Parabacteroides timonensis: one gene and its partner. The protein of the gene in region 1 interacts with the protein of each later gene in a pairwise test. Links are inferred from orthologs where the notes say so. Each region holds a gene or a part of one and is shown in the gene's direction. Other genes may lie near its edges. The genes, in order: BQ7394_RS14435 and mrdA.

The links.
Region 2: the proteins of BQ7394_RS14435 (region 1) and mrdA interact in binary tests that used the Escherichia coli proteins (3 or more experiments, as listed by UniProt). The link is inferred for Parabacteroides timonensis from one-to-one orthologs.

The regions. Positions count from the first base shown.
Region 1 is NZ_LT669941.1:1,695,960-1,704,660, reverse strand. What follows is about bases 5,714-8,701. They hold BQ7394_RS14435 (transglycosylase domain-containing protein), read left to right. Parts: upstream 5,714-6,028; coding sequence 6,029-8,374; downstream 8,375-8,701. Other genes in these bases: BQ7394_RS14430 (glycerol-3-phosphate dehydrogenase/oxidase), read left to right, coding at 8,461-8,701; BQ7394_RS14440 (YeiH family protein), read left to right, coding at 5,714-5,993. In the rest of the region: BQ7394_RS14455 (AsmA-like C-terminal region-containing protein), read right to left, coding at 1-2,574; BQ7394_RS14450 (Fic family protein), read right to left, coding at 2,576-3,958; BQ7394_RS14445 (LysR family transcriptional regulator), read left to right, coding at 4,059-4,943; more of BQ7394_RS14440, read left to right, coding at 5,052-5,713. UniProt on the Escherichia coli protein: Cell wall formation. Synthesis of cross-linked peptidoglycan from the lipid intermediates.
Region 2 is NZ_LT669940.1:1,310,839-1,319,551, forward strand. Bases 3,001-6,000 are described here. They hold mrdA (penicillin-binding protein 2), read left to right. Parts: upstream 3,001-3,561; coding sequence 3,562-5,439; downstream 5,440-6,000. Other genes in these bases: mreC (rod shape-determining protein MreC), read left to right, coding at 3,001-3,061; mreD (rod shape-determining protein MreD), read left to right, coding at 3,054-3,572; rodA (rod shape-determining protein RodA), read left to right, coding at 5,429-6,000. Also shown: purH (bifunctional phosphoribosylaminoimidazolecarboxamide formyltransferase/IMP cyclohydrolase), read left to right, coding at 1-1,072; BQ7394_RS05755 (rod shape-determining protein), read left to right, coding at 1,092-2,111; more of mreC, read left to right, coding at 2,207-3,000; more of rodA, read left to right, coding at 6,001-6,874; gliding motility lipoprotein GldH, read right to left, coding at 6,875-7,387; BQ7394_RS05785 (PSP1 domain-containing protein), read right to left, coding at 7,326-8,713. UniProt on the Escherichia coli protein: Catalyzes cross-linking of the peptidoglycan cell wall. Responsible for the determination of the rod shape of the cell. Is probably required for lateral peptidoglycan synthesis and maintenance of the correct diameter during lateral and centripetal growth.

The DNA.
Region 1 (8,701 bases):
ATTTCCACGGCCGATGTTTGAGTTCATCGCCAGGTTACTCAGGTTGACGCTTTGATCGCGGATAATAATTTCGCCTTCCACATTACTCAGTTCGGCATCTTTGAAGTCTATCTTTTTCGCATTGGTATGGAGTGTCATATCCAGATTGGCCGGAATAACGAATACCTGATCGGTCGTGTCGAGTGAGGCTACGGAAATAGAATCCTGTAAGATATGGGTATCCATGGTCGCCAGGCTTTCCGCATCTATACCGGTATGGCCGGTGGACTCTTGTAATTCGGCATATTGCATGCCGGAGTTTATTGCTTTTATCAATTGGTTGCAATCGATATAATCAGAGGTAAGGGAGAAATTTCCTCTCAACTTGCCTCCCCGCAACATGGCCTGACGGATACTTTTGATTTCTCCGTTCAGCATGAAATCGCTTTTGCCCAGGTGCAGACGAGCATCGGTGAGAGTGATATCGTTTGTGTTAAATTTCAATGTTGTCTGATCGATTTTCATCGGGATAGGCATCATCCGGCTGAACCCGCGCATCTGTTTGAACGAGAGGCTGCCCCGCACTTCCCACTGTCGTAATAGTTGGGAGGTGACGTCGGTGGAGTCTATTTGAACCTGGCTGCCTGTTGTCCTTGTACGACGTGGCCGTCTTGCTGAGTTGGTACGTGTGGCCGTATCTGTCCGGGCAAGCCATCGCTGACGCATCGCATCACGGTAAGGTAGGGCTTCCAGATTAAATGTATTTTCCGAAAGTATCATCCCGGTACGCATGGGGATAATAAAATAACGTAGCGTATCGACGGAGATCGTAGCCCCGAGTGTCGGTATCCGTTTGTCGGAAGCCGAAGATTTGATCCCCCCTTTCAATACAGTCTTTCCGGCTACCAGTAATACGGAATCCGGCAGACGGGTACGCAGATAATCGAATCTGATTTGACCTGTCATCGGGATAACGGCTGTTGTATCTATTACAGGAGAAGTCTTTGCCTGTATAGCCAACTTACTTATGTTGGTACTTATAGCATCCTGGTATTTGACGTTCAGGCTGTCTACCGACATTGACATACTCAACAAGTCTTTGTTGTCCAGATACGAACTACTCAGCCCTGTCGAGTCTACGGAAAAATGTGCTTTGGCAATAAACACATCCATTCCAAGCGGCAGGCTGTAAGCTTTCAGCGTGTCAATATTCAGGCGGCCGGAAGCATGAACCTTTCCGTACTGGCTGTTCAATAGGTCGTCTACATTAAAAGAGGCGGAGAGATCGGCATCCATCACCCCTTGCAGGAACAAGGTATCCGGATTAATGAATTCTTTTGCCAGACGGGTGAAGTCGATTTTTCCTTTTATGTTTGTATCCACATTCGGTGAGGTCAGCAGATTGCTGACTTTGCCCTGCATATCGAGGGAGGTGGTCAGTCCTTTCAGTGTCAGTTGTTCGAGGGAAAGGAACGACGAGTCGGGATACATGCCGTTCAGATGCAGATCCATATCCATTTGCAGGGTATCGATTCCCTGTTTGACCCCCTTCATATGATAAGAACCGTTTTCTATCTTGCAACACAGGTTAACAGACGGCACAATACTGTCGCCCAGGAAACCATGTATATTCCCCTCCATAATGATAGAACCTTTCGCAACAGTCTTATCCCGGTTCTGGAAATAAGCGTCCGGTATGAAATGAAGCAGGTCATTCATGTCGGATATCTTAAGCCCGACTTCCATATCGATACGTGTCTGTTTCAGCAAAGGCAGGCTGCTGACGGAACCGTCGGCGGTGAAAGGTAGGTTGTTTACCAGTAATTCTGCATTGTTCAGCGTCACGGTGTTGTAGTTATCCGAGAGCAGGAGTTGGCTTTTCAGTTTTAGGGCCAGTTTGTTTGCGAGTGTATAAGTCGGGCTGCTGAAGAGAATGGAGGTACAGCCTGTTTCGACATCCAGCTTGTTACCTCCGGTAGTCAGTGAGCCATCGAGACTGAGGAAGAAACCGTTTATCTCGGCAAACAGGTCGCCCTGGCGGTCGTCGTAAGTGAAACGGCCGTTGGTAATGCGTACTTTCTGTAAGTCGATGGGGGGCAAGGGCTTCTTGTCGGTTGCAGCAGAGTCGGGTTCGCTCGAATAGATATCCCAGTTGGCTGAACCTTTCTTGTTGACATAGCCGTAGAAGCGGGGTTCTTCTATATTTACCTCGCCAACCGTTATCTTGCCGCCGAACAGGTAATCGGTTGGACGGAACGAGATCACTACCTGTTTGAATGCCAATAGTGAGTCGGAAGGGATAGCCAGTTCTTCGGTATGTGCCGTCGAATCTTCTGCGGCGTGTGATATCAGGTGTCCGTTGATCAGTTTGATTCCCAGATGCGGATAGGTCTCGAAGTAAGTCAATTCGATCCGTTCGCAATCGAGGTGTGCATCAAGGAATTTATTCGTTTGCTCGATAACGAGCGGAGTCAGTTTTTCCGGAGGCAGTACTCCCCAGTTAAGTATACTGAAACCGATACCCGGTAGGATAAAGAACAGGGTTACGAGTAAGGCGATAACAATCGTGATGACTTTTTTATTGATCTTCTTCATATCAGGCTTGTATTGCATTTTGGATGCGTTGTAAAACATCTTTCTTGATCGAATCGATTAAAGCTGTTGTCTCATCTTCCGAAGGGAAGGTTCCGTATTTATAGCTTTTCTCATTGAATGTGTAAAAGGAATAATCAAACAGGACACTTGCTTGTTTAAAAATAGGTGTGTCTTTCATGTTAAATTCGGCTCTTACTCCCTGGAATGCCATATGGAACATGATTGACTGAGCTTCAGTCAGAATGCCCATATCTTTTTCTGATAAGTTATCAATGGACAATTCTACCTTTTCATTTAAGTTAAAGAAACTGCCACTACTTATAGAGTCTCTATTTTTAGTCATATTATAGTGAACAGTAAACGTATTAAAGAACTCTGTAGCCGGCTTTAACGTTTCAAGTAGTTTTTGGGCGAACGGGCGATGAAACAGATTGAATATATCCACTTTATTTTGCGGAGTATCTTGTTTCTCGTTCTTATCGACCTCTTTCTTAGCAGTCCGTTTTAGTATTGCCAGTTGCTTCTCAAAATCATCCTCTTCCTCGATACTTTCTCCTTTGGCAGCCTTAATGCAAGTTGTCAATGCCCTTTCGAGGCAACCTTCCATATAACTTACAAGCGGTTGTATTTGCGATAGTTCAGCATGTGCACCGACAGATGGAGTAGGGCCGACAGCAACGTCGCAACGATTTAATGCTGTCAAATAATTTTCTTTATCTTTACTCTTAACCACGATCATCGGATAATTGTGGCGGGATAATATATAATTCACTATCAGTCGGGCGATTCGCCCGTTCCCGTCCTCAAAAGGATGGATTCGGATGTAGCGGTAATGAAATAATGCAGCCAGCTCGACCGGCGTTAATGCCCCTTCGGCTTCTGCCGCATTATACCAGGCAACCAAATCGCTCATCAGGGCAGGAGTCTCTTCGGGTGAAGCGTATTCGAAACGTTCTCCTGTTACAGTAATGACGGAGTTGGGACGTGTTTTGTATGTTCCGGCATGAATTATATAGGAAGTCGTTTGTCCGTCAGGGAGTGTACGGAAGATTGTATAATCTTCCCGTAAGAGTGTCAGATGAAGCTGACGAATGAATGTTTCCGTCAGAGGTTTTTCTTTTTCCATAGCCTCCGTTTGCATCATTTTCAGTCCGACATTATGTGCTTTCATCTCTTCCAAGTCTTTCATGTTGGCTGCCTCGACTACTTTCCCAAATAGCAATAGGAGCTCGGTTTGTCCGTAAGTCAGCGTATTTCCTTCGATATGGTTAGAGTTGTAATTGAATTCTAACATGAATTTTTGGTTCAGTCGTGTTTGGTCGTCTGCTTTTAAAGGCTGAAGGGATAGCCATTCCGTATATAGTTGTTCGATCTTATGCGCCATAATGATATGTTTTAATCGTTAGTATTGCAAATGTAGGAATTTACTTGACAATAACTCATATCTTTGTTCCCGATAAGTTTATTTAGAAATAATAAGGAATATGGATTTTCGTCTGAAGGTATTTTACAGTGTTGCGACGAACCTGAGCTTTACGAAGGCTTCAAAGGAGTTGTTTATCAGCCAGCCTGCTATCAGCAAGCATATTCATGAGCTGGAGGTACAGTATAAGACGCCGCTTTTCGACCGTACCGGTGGCCGTATCGTGCTGACAACTGCGGGAGAGTTGCTCCTGTCGCATACCAATAACCTGCTGACGGCTTACCGTCAACTGGATTTCGAAATGAACCTGCTGACCAATAACGTCTGTGGCGAACTGCGTCTCGGCGCCAGCACGACGATTGCGCAGTATGTCCTGCCACCTATCCTTTCTTCTTTTGTCACCAAGTTTCCCGATATCCGCGTTTCCCTGCTCAACGGCAACAGTCACGATATCGAGAAAGCCCTGCGCGAAGGAAAGATCACGCTCGGACTGGTAGAGGGCAATGCCCGTCAGAGTTCCTTACATTACACCCCCTTCATGAAGGATGAACTGGTATTGCTGACCCATACCGGTAGCAAGCTGGCCCATTACGATGAACTGACGCTCGAGCAATTATGTACCCTTCCGTTGATACTTCGCGAAAACGGTTCGGGAACATTGGAGGTACTCGAATCGGCATTGGCCGAACATCAGATCAAACTGTCACAACTGAAAGTGTTGATGCAGTTAGGAAGTACGGAGAGCATCAAATTATTTCTGGAGAATTCGGATGCTTTGGCTATTTTGTCGGTGCGTGCCGTCACCCGCGAGTTGACATCAGGAATATTGAAGGTGATCGATATATCTGACTTTACGGCCGAACGAATGTTCTCTTTCGTGCAACTGCAAGGGCAGAGTGGGGGATTGGAAGAGAGTTTTATGCGATATATGCAAACCTATAAATAATCTATAACCTCAAGTTATCTGCTATTCCATATAGTGATTGGGAGCGCTTGTATTTTAATTTTACCTTTGCGCCGTCAAAAGAGAAGATAACTAAATGAAATTATAGTAATGAATACAATTGAGCAAGTTCTGACGAAGTACAACAAACCCCTTTTCATTCTCCTTTTCGCTATTTGTCTATTGCCTTTTATTTCACCCGCAATAGCCCTGTTTCTGGGGCTTGCACTCGGGATGACGGCCGGGCAGCCTTTTCCTAAGTTTAGTAAGAAGACATCCAAATATCTGTTACAGTTTTCGGTCGTAGGGCTCGGGTTCGGTATGAATCTGCATGAGTCGCTGAAGACAGGGAAGGAAGGGATGCTTTTCACCATTGTGTCGGTGGCGGCTGTACTGGTGTTGGGTATATATCTGGGCAAACGTCTGATGATGGATAGGAAAACCGCTTATCTGATCTCTGCCGGGACAGCTATTTGCGGCGGTAGCGCCATTGCAGCCGTAGGGCCGGTAGTGAAAGCTAACGATAATGAAATGTCGATGGCACTGGGTACGATCTTTATCCTGAATGCAATTGCGCTGTTTATTTTTCCTCCTATCGGTCATTTACTCAATATGACGCAGGAGCAATTCGGCATGTGGGCGGCTATTGCTATCCACGACACCAGTTCGGTGGTCGGTGCCGGTGCTGCTTATGGTGAGAAAGCGCTTGAAATCGCTACGATGGTTAAGTTAACACGTGCTTTGTGGATTATTCCGATTACGATCGTCACCATGTTCCTCTTCAAGCAAAAAGGTGGTAAGATCGCTATTCCCTGGTTTATCTTCTTTTTCATTCTGGCAATGGTTGCCAACACCTTTTTAACGATCCCCGAAACTGTGACAGGTTCGTTAGTTTGGTTGGCTAAGAAGGGATTGACCGTCACTCTCTTTCTGATTGGAGCCGGATTATCAAGAAAAGTAATCAAACAGGTCGGTGTCCGTCCGATGGTACAAGGGGTAGTGCTTTGGGTTTTCATTGGTTTAATTAGCCTGGGAGTTATATTATTGGTTTAATTTCTTATCTTTGCGATTTCTAAGCGAATAAGAAGATGGCTTCAAAAGTAACAAAAGGCATTATAATTACATTCTGGGTACTGTTTGCGGCAGCAGTAGGAACTGTATTTCTGATTTTTACCGCAATAGCGAATGGCTCTATCGGGTATATGCCGCCGGTGGAACAGCTCGAAAATCCTATCGACAAATATGCATCCCAGATCATTTCATCTGACGGAAAGACTTTGGGAAGTTATGCCCATAGTCAGGATAACCGTATCATGACAAATTATAAGGATCTTTCTCCTGACCTGGTGAAAGCCTTGATAGCTACCGAAGATATTCGTTATGCACAACATAGCGGTATTGATGCGCAGGGATTGTTCCGCGCTGTTGTGAAACGCGGTATCCTGATGCAGAAGAGTGGTGGTGGCGGTAGTACCATTACCCAGCAGCTGGCAAAACAGCTTTTCTCACCGAGTGCCGATAACTTTATGGAACGCCTGTTCCAGAAGCCGATCGAATGGGTGATTGCCGTTCAATTGGAACGTTATTACACAAAGGAAGAGATTATCAGCATGTATTTGAACAAGTTCGACTTCCTGTATAATGCCGTAGGTATCCAATCGGCTGCACGTGTTTATTTCGGTACCACTCCCAAGAATTTGAAGATAGAAGAAGCCGCTACGCTGGTGGGAATGTGTAAGAACCCTTCTTACTTTAACCCGGTACGCCAGAATGAACGTACCCGTGGCCGTCGTAATACGGTGCTCGAACAGATGCAGAAGGCCGGTTATATCTCTCGTGCCGATTGCGACTCGTTAAAAGCGTTGCCGCTGACTGTCCGTTTCAGCCGTATGGATCATAAGGAAGGCTTGGCTCCCTATTTCCGTGAATATCTTCGCCTGACATTGACGGCTAAGAAACCGGACCGTAAACGTTATGCCTCTTGGCAAGGTCAGAAGTTCTCGGAAGATTCGCTGGCCTGGGAAACCAATCCTCTGTACGGTTGGTGTAATAAGAATAAAAAAGCCGATGGTGAGTTCTATAACCTTTATACCGACGGTCTGAAAATATATACGACCATCGACTCGCGTATGCAGAAGTATGCAGAAGATGCCGTTCGCGAACATATCGGAAAAGAATTACAACCTGCTTTCTTCCGTGAGAAGAAAGGACGCAGTTATGCGCCGTTCTCCCGTGATGTGTCGGTTGGACAGGTAGATACGATGATTATGCGTGCGATGCACCAGACTGACCGCTACCGCAGCATGAAGAGTAGTGGAATGAACGAAGCCGATATGCGTAAAGAGTTCCAGAAACCGGTGGAAATGCGTGTATTCAGTTGGAATGGACCGATCGACACCATTATGTCGCCGTGGGATTCTATCCGTTATCATAAGAGTTTCCTGCGTACGGCCTTTATGTCGATGGACCCGCGTACGGGATATGTGAAGGCTTATGTGGGAGGTATCGATTATAATGATTTCCAGTATGATATGATAAATGGCGGACGTCGCCAGGTGGGTTCTACCATCAAGCCTTTCCTTTATTCGTTGGCGATGATCGAAGGTATTAGCCCTTGTGAGGAAATGCTTCACGTGCAGCAACAACTGACCGACGAGAACGGTATCCTTTGGTCGCCGCGTAATGCCGGAGCCAAGCGGGTAGGTGAAATGGTGACTATCCAGTGGGGATTGCAGAATTCGTCCAACTGGGTGACTGCTTATCTGATGAAGCAGCTTTCTCCTTATACCTTTGTCCGCCTGTTGCATTCGTTCGGGCTGAAAGGGAATATCGATCCTGTTATTTCCGTATCGCTCGGTACGCCGGATGTGTCGGTGGGCGAAATGGTGGCTGCTTATACGGTGTTTGCCAATAAGGGTATCCGTGTCGAACCGCTTTATGTAACCCGTATCGAAGACTCGTATGGAAATACGATAGCCAGCTTTAATTCGCAAATGAACGAAGTTTTGCCGGAAGATGCTTCCTATAAGATGCTGTATATGTTGCGGAGTGTGATCGATGGTGGAACCGGTGGACGTGTCCGTTTCCGGTATGGTATAAAGGCGCCTATGGGAGGTAAGACAGGTACGACACAGAATAACTCCGACGGATGGTTTATGGGATTCACGCCGAGCCTGGTGTCCGGTTGTTGGGTAGGAGGCGAGGATCGTTCGATCCACTTCGATCGTCTGCAGGAAGGACAGGGAGCCAGTATGGCTTTACCTATCTACGGCTTATTTATGCAGAAAGTGTATGCCGACAAGACTCTCGGTTATTCGGAGGATGACGATTTCGATGTTCCGGAACAATATGCAAATCCTTGCAAGACAACGACGGAGGAAGAGCGGAGGCATATACCGACCGATGTCGGAGGTATCGACAAGATGTTTGAATAACAGACTAAGTTAATTAACATACCCGGCTCCCACAAATCTAAATAATTTGTTAGATTTGTGGGAGTTAATATTTTATTTAGGGTATTATGGAACGAGAATCAGTTATCTCCCTGCTGGATGACCGGCAAAAAGTATTCGACTTCGTCGTGATAGGCGGCGGAGCGACAGGTTTGGGAATAGCGCTCGATGCGGCAACCCGCGGATATAGCGTGGCCTTGTTCGAACGTTCGGATTTTACAAAAGGGACCTCCAGCCGGAGTACGAAGCTGGTGCATGGAGGTGTTCGTTATCTGGCACAGGGAGATATGTCACTGGTTTTTGAAGCTC
Region 2 (8,713 bases), on another replicon or contig:
AGCACAGTATCAGCCTTTGATGCAAGTGCTGAATGAAAAGGGGGCAGAAACTTCCCTGGAAGACCGTAAATGGTTTGCCAAAGAAGCTTTTGCTGTTTCATCAGGCTATGATTCTGCTATCTTCAATTATTTTGACGGACGTGAAGGCTCACACTTCCGTGCAGCCGTAGACCAGCCGATGAACCTGCGTTATGGTGAAAATCCTCACCAGGCCGCTAAGTTCTATGGTAAGTTCAGCGATATGTTCGACCAGATACACGGTAAAGAGATTTCTTACAATAACTTGTTGGATATCGATGCTGCTGTCAGCCTGATCGACGAGTTCAATGAATTGACATTCGCTATCCTCAAACATAATAACGCTTGTGGTATCGCATCCCGTCCTACCGTGCTGGAAGCATGGAAAGATGCACTGGCCGGTGACCCGGTTTCTGCATTCGGCGGTATTCTGATTGCCAACAGCGCAATTGATAAAGAAGTAGCTGAAGAGATCAACAAGATTTTCTTCGAAGTGATCATCGCCCCGGAATATACAAAAGACGCTTTGGAAGTATTGATGCAAAAGAAAAACCGCATCATCCTGATCCGTAAGGAAACAAAGACTTGTCCGATGCAGTTCCGTTCACTCTTGAATGGTGCATTAATGCAGGAAAAAGACCTCAGTATCCAGACTGTTGCAGATCTGGAACCGATGACAGACAAACATCCCTCTTCTCAGGAAGTGGAAGACCTGTTGTTCGCTAATAAACTGGTGAAACACAGTAAATCAAACGCTATCACGCTGGTAAAGAATAAACAGCTTTGCGCTAGTGGTATCGGTCAGACATCGCGTGTAGACTCTTTGAAACAGGCTATTGAAAAGGCAAACTCTTTCGAGTTCGATCTGAAAGGTGCCGTTATGGCTTCGGATGCATTCTTCCCATTCCCAGACTGTGTTGAAATTGCTGATAAGGCAGGTATTACTGCTGTTATTCAGCCGGGTGGTTCTGTAAATGACAAGTTGTCCGTTGAGTATTGCAACGCGCATGGCTTGGCTATGGTTAAGACGGGAGTCCGTCATTTCAAACATTAAAAAAACACCTTATTAAAAAATGGGATTATTTTCTTTCACACAAGAAATAGCGATGGACCTGGGTACTGCGAATACCATCATCATCAGTGGTGGTAAAGTAGTAGTAGATCAGCCATCGGTAGTTGCCCTCGACAGACGTACCGACAAAGTATTGGCTGTTGGCGAAAAGGCACGCCAGATGCACGGAAAGACGCATGAGAACATTCGTACGATCCGTCCGCTTCGCGACGGTGTGATTGCCGACTTCTTTGCTGCAGAGCAGATGATACGCGGCCTGATCAAAATGATCAATCCGAAACACCGCTGGTTTTCTCCTTCACTCCGTGTAGTGGTATGTATCCCTTCCGGTAGTACAGAAGTAGAGATTCGTGCCGTACGCGACTCCGCCGAACATGCCGGAGGCCGTGATGTATATATGATTTATGAACCTATGGCCGCTGCAATCGGTATCGGTATTGATGTCGAAGCTCCCGAAGGCAACATGATCGTAGATATAGGCGGTGGAACAACCGAGATCGCTGTTATCTCGCTGGGAGGTATCGTATCCAATAAATCAATCCGTATTGCCGGTGACGACTTGACGGCTGATATTATGGAATATATGCGTCGCCAGCACAACGTGAAGGTAGGCGAACGTACGGCCGAATTGATCAAGATCAATGTAGGTTCAGCATTAACGTTCCTGGATAATCCTCCTGAAGATTATATCGTACACGGTCCGAACCAGATGACTGCTCTTCCGATGGAAGTTCCTGTTTCTTATCAGGAAATCGCGCACTGTCTGGAGAAATCTATCTCGAAGATGGAAGCTGCTATCCTGAGTGCATTGGAACAGACGCCTCCTGAACTGTATGCCGATATCGTACGCAACGGTATCTATCTGGCCGGTGGGGGTGCCCTGATGCGCGGACTCGACAAACGATTGACAGATAAGATCAACATCCCGTTCCATATCGCTGAAGACCCGTTGCATGCGGTAGCGAAAGGTACAGGTGTAGCGTTGAAGAATATAGATAAATTTAATTTCCTTATTCGATAAAATAGTTGACAGTTGACAAGTGACGGTTGACAGCTTAGTTTTTCTAATCTAACTGTCCACTGTCACTTGTCAACTGTCAACTTGTTAAATTGATTATGCGTAAACTGCTGGACTTCCTGGTAAGAAAGAGGCATTGGTTTCTGTTTGTTTTGCTTGAGATTGTTTCGGTAATGCTGATTTATCGCAATAGCGCATATCAGCGGAATATAATCTTTAGTTCTGCAAATGTATTGACAGGACATATTGCTTCTGTTTCCGGTTATGTTAGATCCTATCTCGACCTGCGCGAGATAAACAAGGAATTGTTGGAAAGGAACGGGCAACTGGAAATGGACCTGTTGGAGTTACAGGATCGGCTGGATATGATGATGGCCGATACGGTGAACTTTGCCGGGTTTGCTCCCGACTCGATCGAGCAGTTTCAGTATAGTTTTATCTTAGCGGAAGTGGCCAATAACAGTGTGAGTCATCTTTCGAATTATATCACTGTAAACAAAGGACGTAAGGACGGGATAGCTCCGGATATGGGAGTTGTTTCCGAACGCGGAGTTGTTGGGATTGTTTCAACAGTGGCAGATCATTTTTCAGTAGTTATTCCGTTACTCAATCCTAAGTCTAGACTTAGTTGCAAGGTGTTGGGGAGTAGCTATTTCGGTTCATTAAGCTGGGACGGGCGTAATACACGTTATGCCAATCTGGAAGAACTGCCGAGGCATGTGGAGTTTCAGAAAGGCGACACGATTGTGACCAGTGGTTTTTCAAGTGTATTCCCTGCGGGGATTATAGTCGGAACAGTTGCTGATTTTGAAAAACAGCATGACGATAACTTCTTTACACTGAAAGTCGAACTGGCAACGGATTTCCAATCGTTGAATAACGTCCGTATCATAAAAAATTTTAATCAGGAAGAACAGATAAGGGTAGAACAAGAAGCAAGAAGAAATGATTAATAATTTAATAAGAGGATTGCTTTATTTTGTTGTATTGGTGTTGGTCCAGGTATTGATCTTGAATAATATTCATTTTCTGCGGATCGCAACACCATTCCTGTATCTTTATTTTATTATAAAGATGCCGGTCGGTTCGCTACGCGATCTGGTCGTTCTTTTCTCGTTCCTTATCGGTCTGGTGATCGATTTATTTTCAAATACTCCCGGAATGCATGCAGCAGCATGTACCTTGACCGGATTTATACGTGAACCGCTGATACGTTTTTATATGGGAAAGGATCTTCCGGACGGAATATATCCTTCTTATAAAACATTCGGTTATGGAGGTTTTTTCCGGTATGTACTGTCGTTAGTGCTGATTCATCATGTAACGCTGTTTCTGATCGAATCGCTGACCTTATTCGATCCGTTATTCCTTGCTATCCGTATCGGAGCGAGTGTAATAACGACTACATTATTAATTTGTACAATAGAAGCATTCAATATAGAGACCCAAAAGAGTGGAGACTAATGCAAAGTATACACTTGAGAACAGGCGCTATGTTATTATAGGTGCCGTTGTTCTGTTGGTCATCGTTTTTATTATCCGTTTGTTCTACCTTCAAGTGGTGGAGAACGATTATAAAGCGTGGGCTGACAGCAATGCGTTCCTGAAAAAGACTTTATTACCTTCCCGCGGTATGATTTACGACCGTAACGGGAAATTACTTGTTTATAACCAGCCGGCGTATGAAGTAATGCTTATCATGCGTGAGGTTCAGCCGTTCGATACGCTTGACTTTTGTAATATCCTGAGCATAACCAAAGAGCAGTTTGAAAAGAGGATTGCCGATTTGAAGAACCGCCAGTTGAATCCGGGTTATTCGTCGTATGTCCCGCAGGTGTTTATGAACAATCTTTCTGCACAGGAGTGCGGGGTATTGCAGGAAAAGTTATATAAATTTCCTGGATTTTATATTCAGAACCGTACGATCCGGCAATATGAGTATCCTTATGCCGCTCACATTCTGGGTAATATCGGTGAAGTGGACCGGAAAGATATAAAAAAGGACGATTATTATGTGCAAGGCGATTATTCCGGCCGTGCAGGTGTTGAACGCTCGTATGAGAAAGAGTTGCGTGGTGTAAAAGGAGTAGAGATCCTTTTACGGGATGTGCATGGGCGTATAAAAGGAAAATACGATGAAGGTAATAGCGACGTAGCCCCGGTGTCCGGAAAGAACCTGAAACTTTCCATCGATATGGATTTGCAGGCTTACGGAGAAAAATTGATGAAAAATAAGGTCGGTAGTATCGTTATGATCGAACCGGAAACGGGAGAAGTACTTTGTATGGTCTCTTCTCCTAATTATGATCCGAGCCTGTTGGTTGGACGCCAGAGAGGAAAGAATCATAAAATCCTGGAAGAAGACCCTCGAACACCGCTTATCGACCGTTCCATAACCGGATTTTATCCTCCCGGCTCAACATTTAAACCTACACAGGGATTGATCTTTCTGCAGGAAGGCGTCATTACCCCTGAAACAATGTACACCTGTGCCCATGGATATACTTTCCGGGGAGGAAAGCCGGCCTGTCACGGACATCCTTCTCCTTTGAGCCTGGTTCCGGCTTTGGCTACTTCATGTAACTCTTATTTTTGCTGGGGATTGCATGATATGTTGGATAGCCGTCGCCGGTATCCTACTGTTCAGGAGGCGTTTGAGGTCTGGAAGAACCATCTGGTTTCGATGGGGTATGGTTATCCGCTCGGTATCGACTTACCTGGAGAGAAAAGAGGATATATACCGAATAGTAAAGTGTACGACAAGGCATATAGAGGTCGTTGGAATTCGAGTACCGTTATTTCCATAGCGATCGGTCAGGGGGAAGTTTCAGCGACGCCTTTACAAATATGTAATCTGGCTGCGACAATTGCTAACCGGGGATATTTCATTACGCCTCATGTTGTAAAAGAGGTGCAGGATACTCCTTTGGATACGCTTTATACGAACAGGCGTTATCCTACGATCGACTCGAAATATTATGATGTAATAGCAGAAGGGATGCGGAATGCCGTAGTGGGCGGAACTTGTTGGAAAGCCGCTATTCCCGGTATCGAGGTATGCGGTAAGACCGGTACGGCTGAAAACCCTCATGGTAAGGATCACTCGGCATTTATCGGTTTTGCTCCTTATAAAAATCCGAAAGTAGCGATTTGTGTTTATGTGCAGAACGGAGGTTTCGGGGCTGTCTTCGGTGTGCCGATCGGTAAACTGATGATGGAACTTTATCTGAAGGGAGAAATCTCTCCGGAAGATAAGGCTCTGGAAGAACAAATAAGTAATACGGTAGTAGAATCTGATAAGATATATTCTTTAGTAGATCGTGGGTTATAGGAAAACAGAAATATGGAAAACAGTCGACTGGTTCACCATCTTACTTTATATATTGATGGTTGTAGCCGGTTGGTTTACTATTTGTGGAGCTAGCTTCGAGTTTGACAGTGTCGGCTTGTTCGATATAAGTGGTCGCCCCGGTTCCCAGTTGATGTGGATCGGAATATGTATGGCTGTTGTATTTATCATACTCATGCTGGAAAGCGACTTTTTTGACGTTTTCGCTTACCTGATCTATGCAGCCATTATTGTATTGTTGATAGCGACGATATTTCTGGCCCCTGATATTAAGGGGTCTCATTCCTGGCTGAAGTTTGGGAGCTTCCGTATACAGCCTGCTGAATTTGCAAAATTCGCTACGGCACTGGCTGTGGCCAAGTTTATGAATTCCTATGGTTTTAAATTGACGACTCCGAAGAATTTCGGGATAACTCTTTTGATCGTTTTCTTACCGATGATCTGCATTATTTTGCAGAAGGAAACAGGCTCCGCCCTGGTGTATCTGGCCTTTTTCCTGATGCTGTATCGTGAAGGAATGTCTGGGTATATATTATTATCGGGAGTCTGTGCAGTGATTTTCTTTGTTACAACCATGAAGTTTTCGGAGGTTGTTCTCGGAGCTACGCAGATGGGAGAGCTGATCGTGTCATCCATCATCCTGTTTATTACATATATTTTGGTGACGGTAGTTCGCCGGGACAGGACGGCCCTGCTCGTGATGTTGAGCGGTACGGCGATAGCTTATCTGGGAGGATATATCGTGTCGTTATTCGTTCCTGTCAATTTTGCTTGGATAGCTATGGGGTTGGTAGGGCTGGCGGTTATCTATCTTATCTATTTGTCTGTGAGGAACTGGGTATGGCATTATGCTTTGATAGCTAGCTTTGCCTTGGGGTCATTGGCCTTTATGTACTCGGTAGATTATGTTTTCGATAATATACTGGAACCGCATCAACAGATACGCATAAAAGTCTCTTTGGGACTGGAAGATGATCCGAGCGGTGCCGGATATAATGTAAATCAATCGAAGATCGCTATCGGTTCGGGGGGATTGACCGGCAAAGGATTCCTCAATGGGACGCAGACGAAATTAAAGTATGTACCGGAACAGGATACCGACTTTATCTTTTGTACGGTCGGAGAGGAGCAGGGCTTTATTGGTTCTACAGCCGTATTGATCTTGTTCGGTATATTTATTATCCGGTTAATTATGCTTTCCGAAAGACAGAATAGTACATTTAACCGGGTTTATGGATACAGCGTAGCCTCCATCTTTATTTTTCACCTGGCTATTAATGTAGGGATGGTGACCGGGTTGACTCCGGTAATCGGTATTCCACTACCATTCTTCAGCTATGGAGGCTCCTCTTTGCTTGGATTTACGATTCTGTTATTTATCTTTCTTCGCCTGGATGCTTCCCGTAGAGAACGATGATTATTTTGCTTTCTCTACGCGGAAACCTATTTCCTGGATTCCTTTCAATGTACTGTCTCGCATTCCCTGGCGGAAACTGAAGGTGTACATTCCCGGATGTTCGAATGTATATTTCTCCCGTATGGGAAAGCTAGATTGAAATAAAGAAATACCATGTCCGTACCACTTCCCGAACTCGTCTGCCAATACGCATTCTATGGTATCCCGTTTAAGAGGGCCTATCGGTTGTTCTTCGTTGCAGAATAACCAAAGGTTCTGGTAAGGATACATATTATTATTACGTACCTCGAGCGTAAGATTGTAAGGACAGGAAATGTCGTCTACCTGAAAAGAGAAATAGTATTCCTTATCCTTCTCCCACGCTGTATTATCAATGGCCTGGTACTGGTCGTACAAGGCCTGTTGATCGCAGGAGAAGCATAAGAATGTAAATAGAACGACAATGAGTCCTTTAAGCTTCGGGCTTATTCTCCGGTTTATTTGCCGGTTTAGCTGGTTGCTGAGGTTTGTCATTATTCGCAGGCTTGTCATTATTTCCTTTAGGCTTTTGTTTGTTTCTGTTATTCCGGTTGTTATTATTGTTGTTGCGGTTGTTGTTGCCGTTATTGTTTCCTCCGCCTTTGTTACCGTTATTGTTGTTACCGGAATTCCTGTTGTTGTCGTTGCCGGGTTGCTTTTCTCCATTTCCGGGACGATTGTTTGCCGGCCGAGCATTTACTATCGGTTTGTTATTTCCGTTTTCATTATTAGCCGAGGCATTGTTATTGGCCGGAGCGTTGTTATTGCTGCCACCATTGCCACCGCCGTTATTTCCCGACGGACGTTTTTTCTTCTTTTTCTTAACAGAATCGAAGCGGGTAACACTGTCCTGACCGAGAATATCCTGTGCGTCGCGTTTAGGCGGTTGCGGTTTCGTGTCGGCTTCCAATGTAACCGGTTTACTTCCTTTCTTATTCATGTTGATCACATCGAACGCACGGTCGGCTGATATGGTAACCAGGTTTGCAGCAAACGACTTATCTGTAGAATAAGTGATCTCACGTTTGAAGATATCTGTTTTGAAATGATAGTAGTTGTTGTCTTTCGTTTCCAGAACGATCTCCCTGGAAGGTAAACGCTTCTGTGCTTCCACGTAAGCATCCACTTCATAGTTGATGCAACATTTCAATTTGGCACATTGTCCGGCCAGCTTCTGAGGGTTCATGGATATATCCTGATAGCGGGCTGCTCCGGTTGCAACGGATACGAAACTAGTCATCCAACTGGAACAGCATAGTTCACGTCCGCACGGGCCGATACCTCCGATACGTCCGGCTTCCTGGCGGGCTCCGATCTGCTTCATTTCGATACGGACGCGGAATGCTTCTGCCAGAACTTTGATCAGTTGGCGGAAATCGACACGTTCGTCGGCAATATAATAGAAGATCGCTTTGTTACCGTCTCCCTGGTACTCTACGTCTCCGATCTTCATATTCAATCCCAGGTCGGCAGCGATCTGGCGCGAACGGATCATGGTGGCATGCTCTTTCGCTTTTGCCTCTTCGTACTTCTCTATGTCAGTCGGTTTCGCTTTGCGATAGACCTTTTTAGGTTCATAACCTTCGCCGGTACGTACATTGTTCTTTTTCATTTGAAGAAGGACAAGTTTTCCGGTAAGGGTAACTGTACCTATGTCATGTCCGGGACTGGCCTCGACGGCTACCATATCCCCTTTTTCCAAAGGTATTTTAGAACTGTTCAGGAAATATCCTTTACGGGTATTCTTAAATTGTACTTCTACGTAATCGGTTGCATTCTCCGCATCGGGTACATCGCAAAGCCAATCGTAGGTATTCAGTT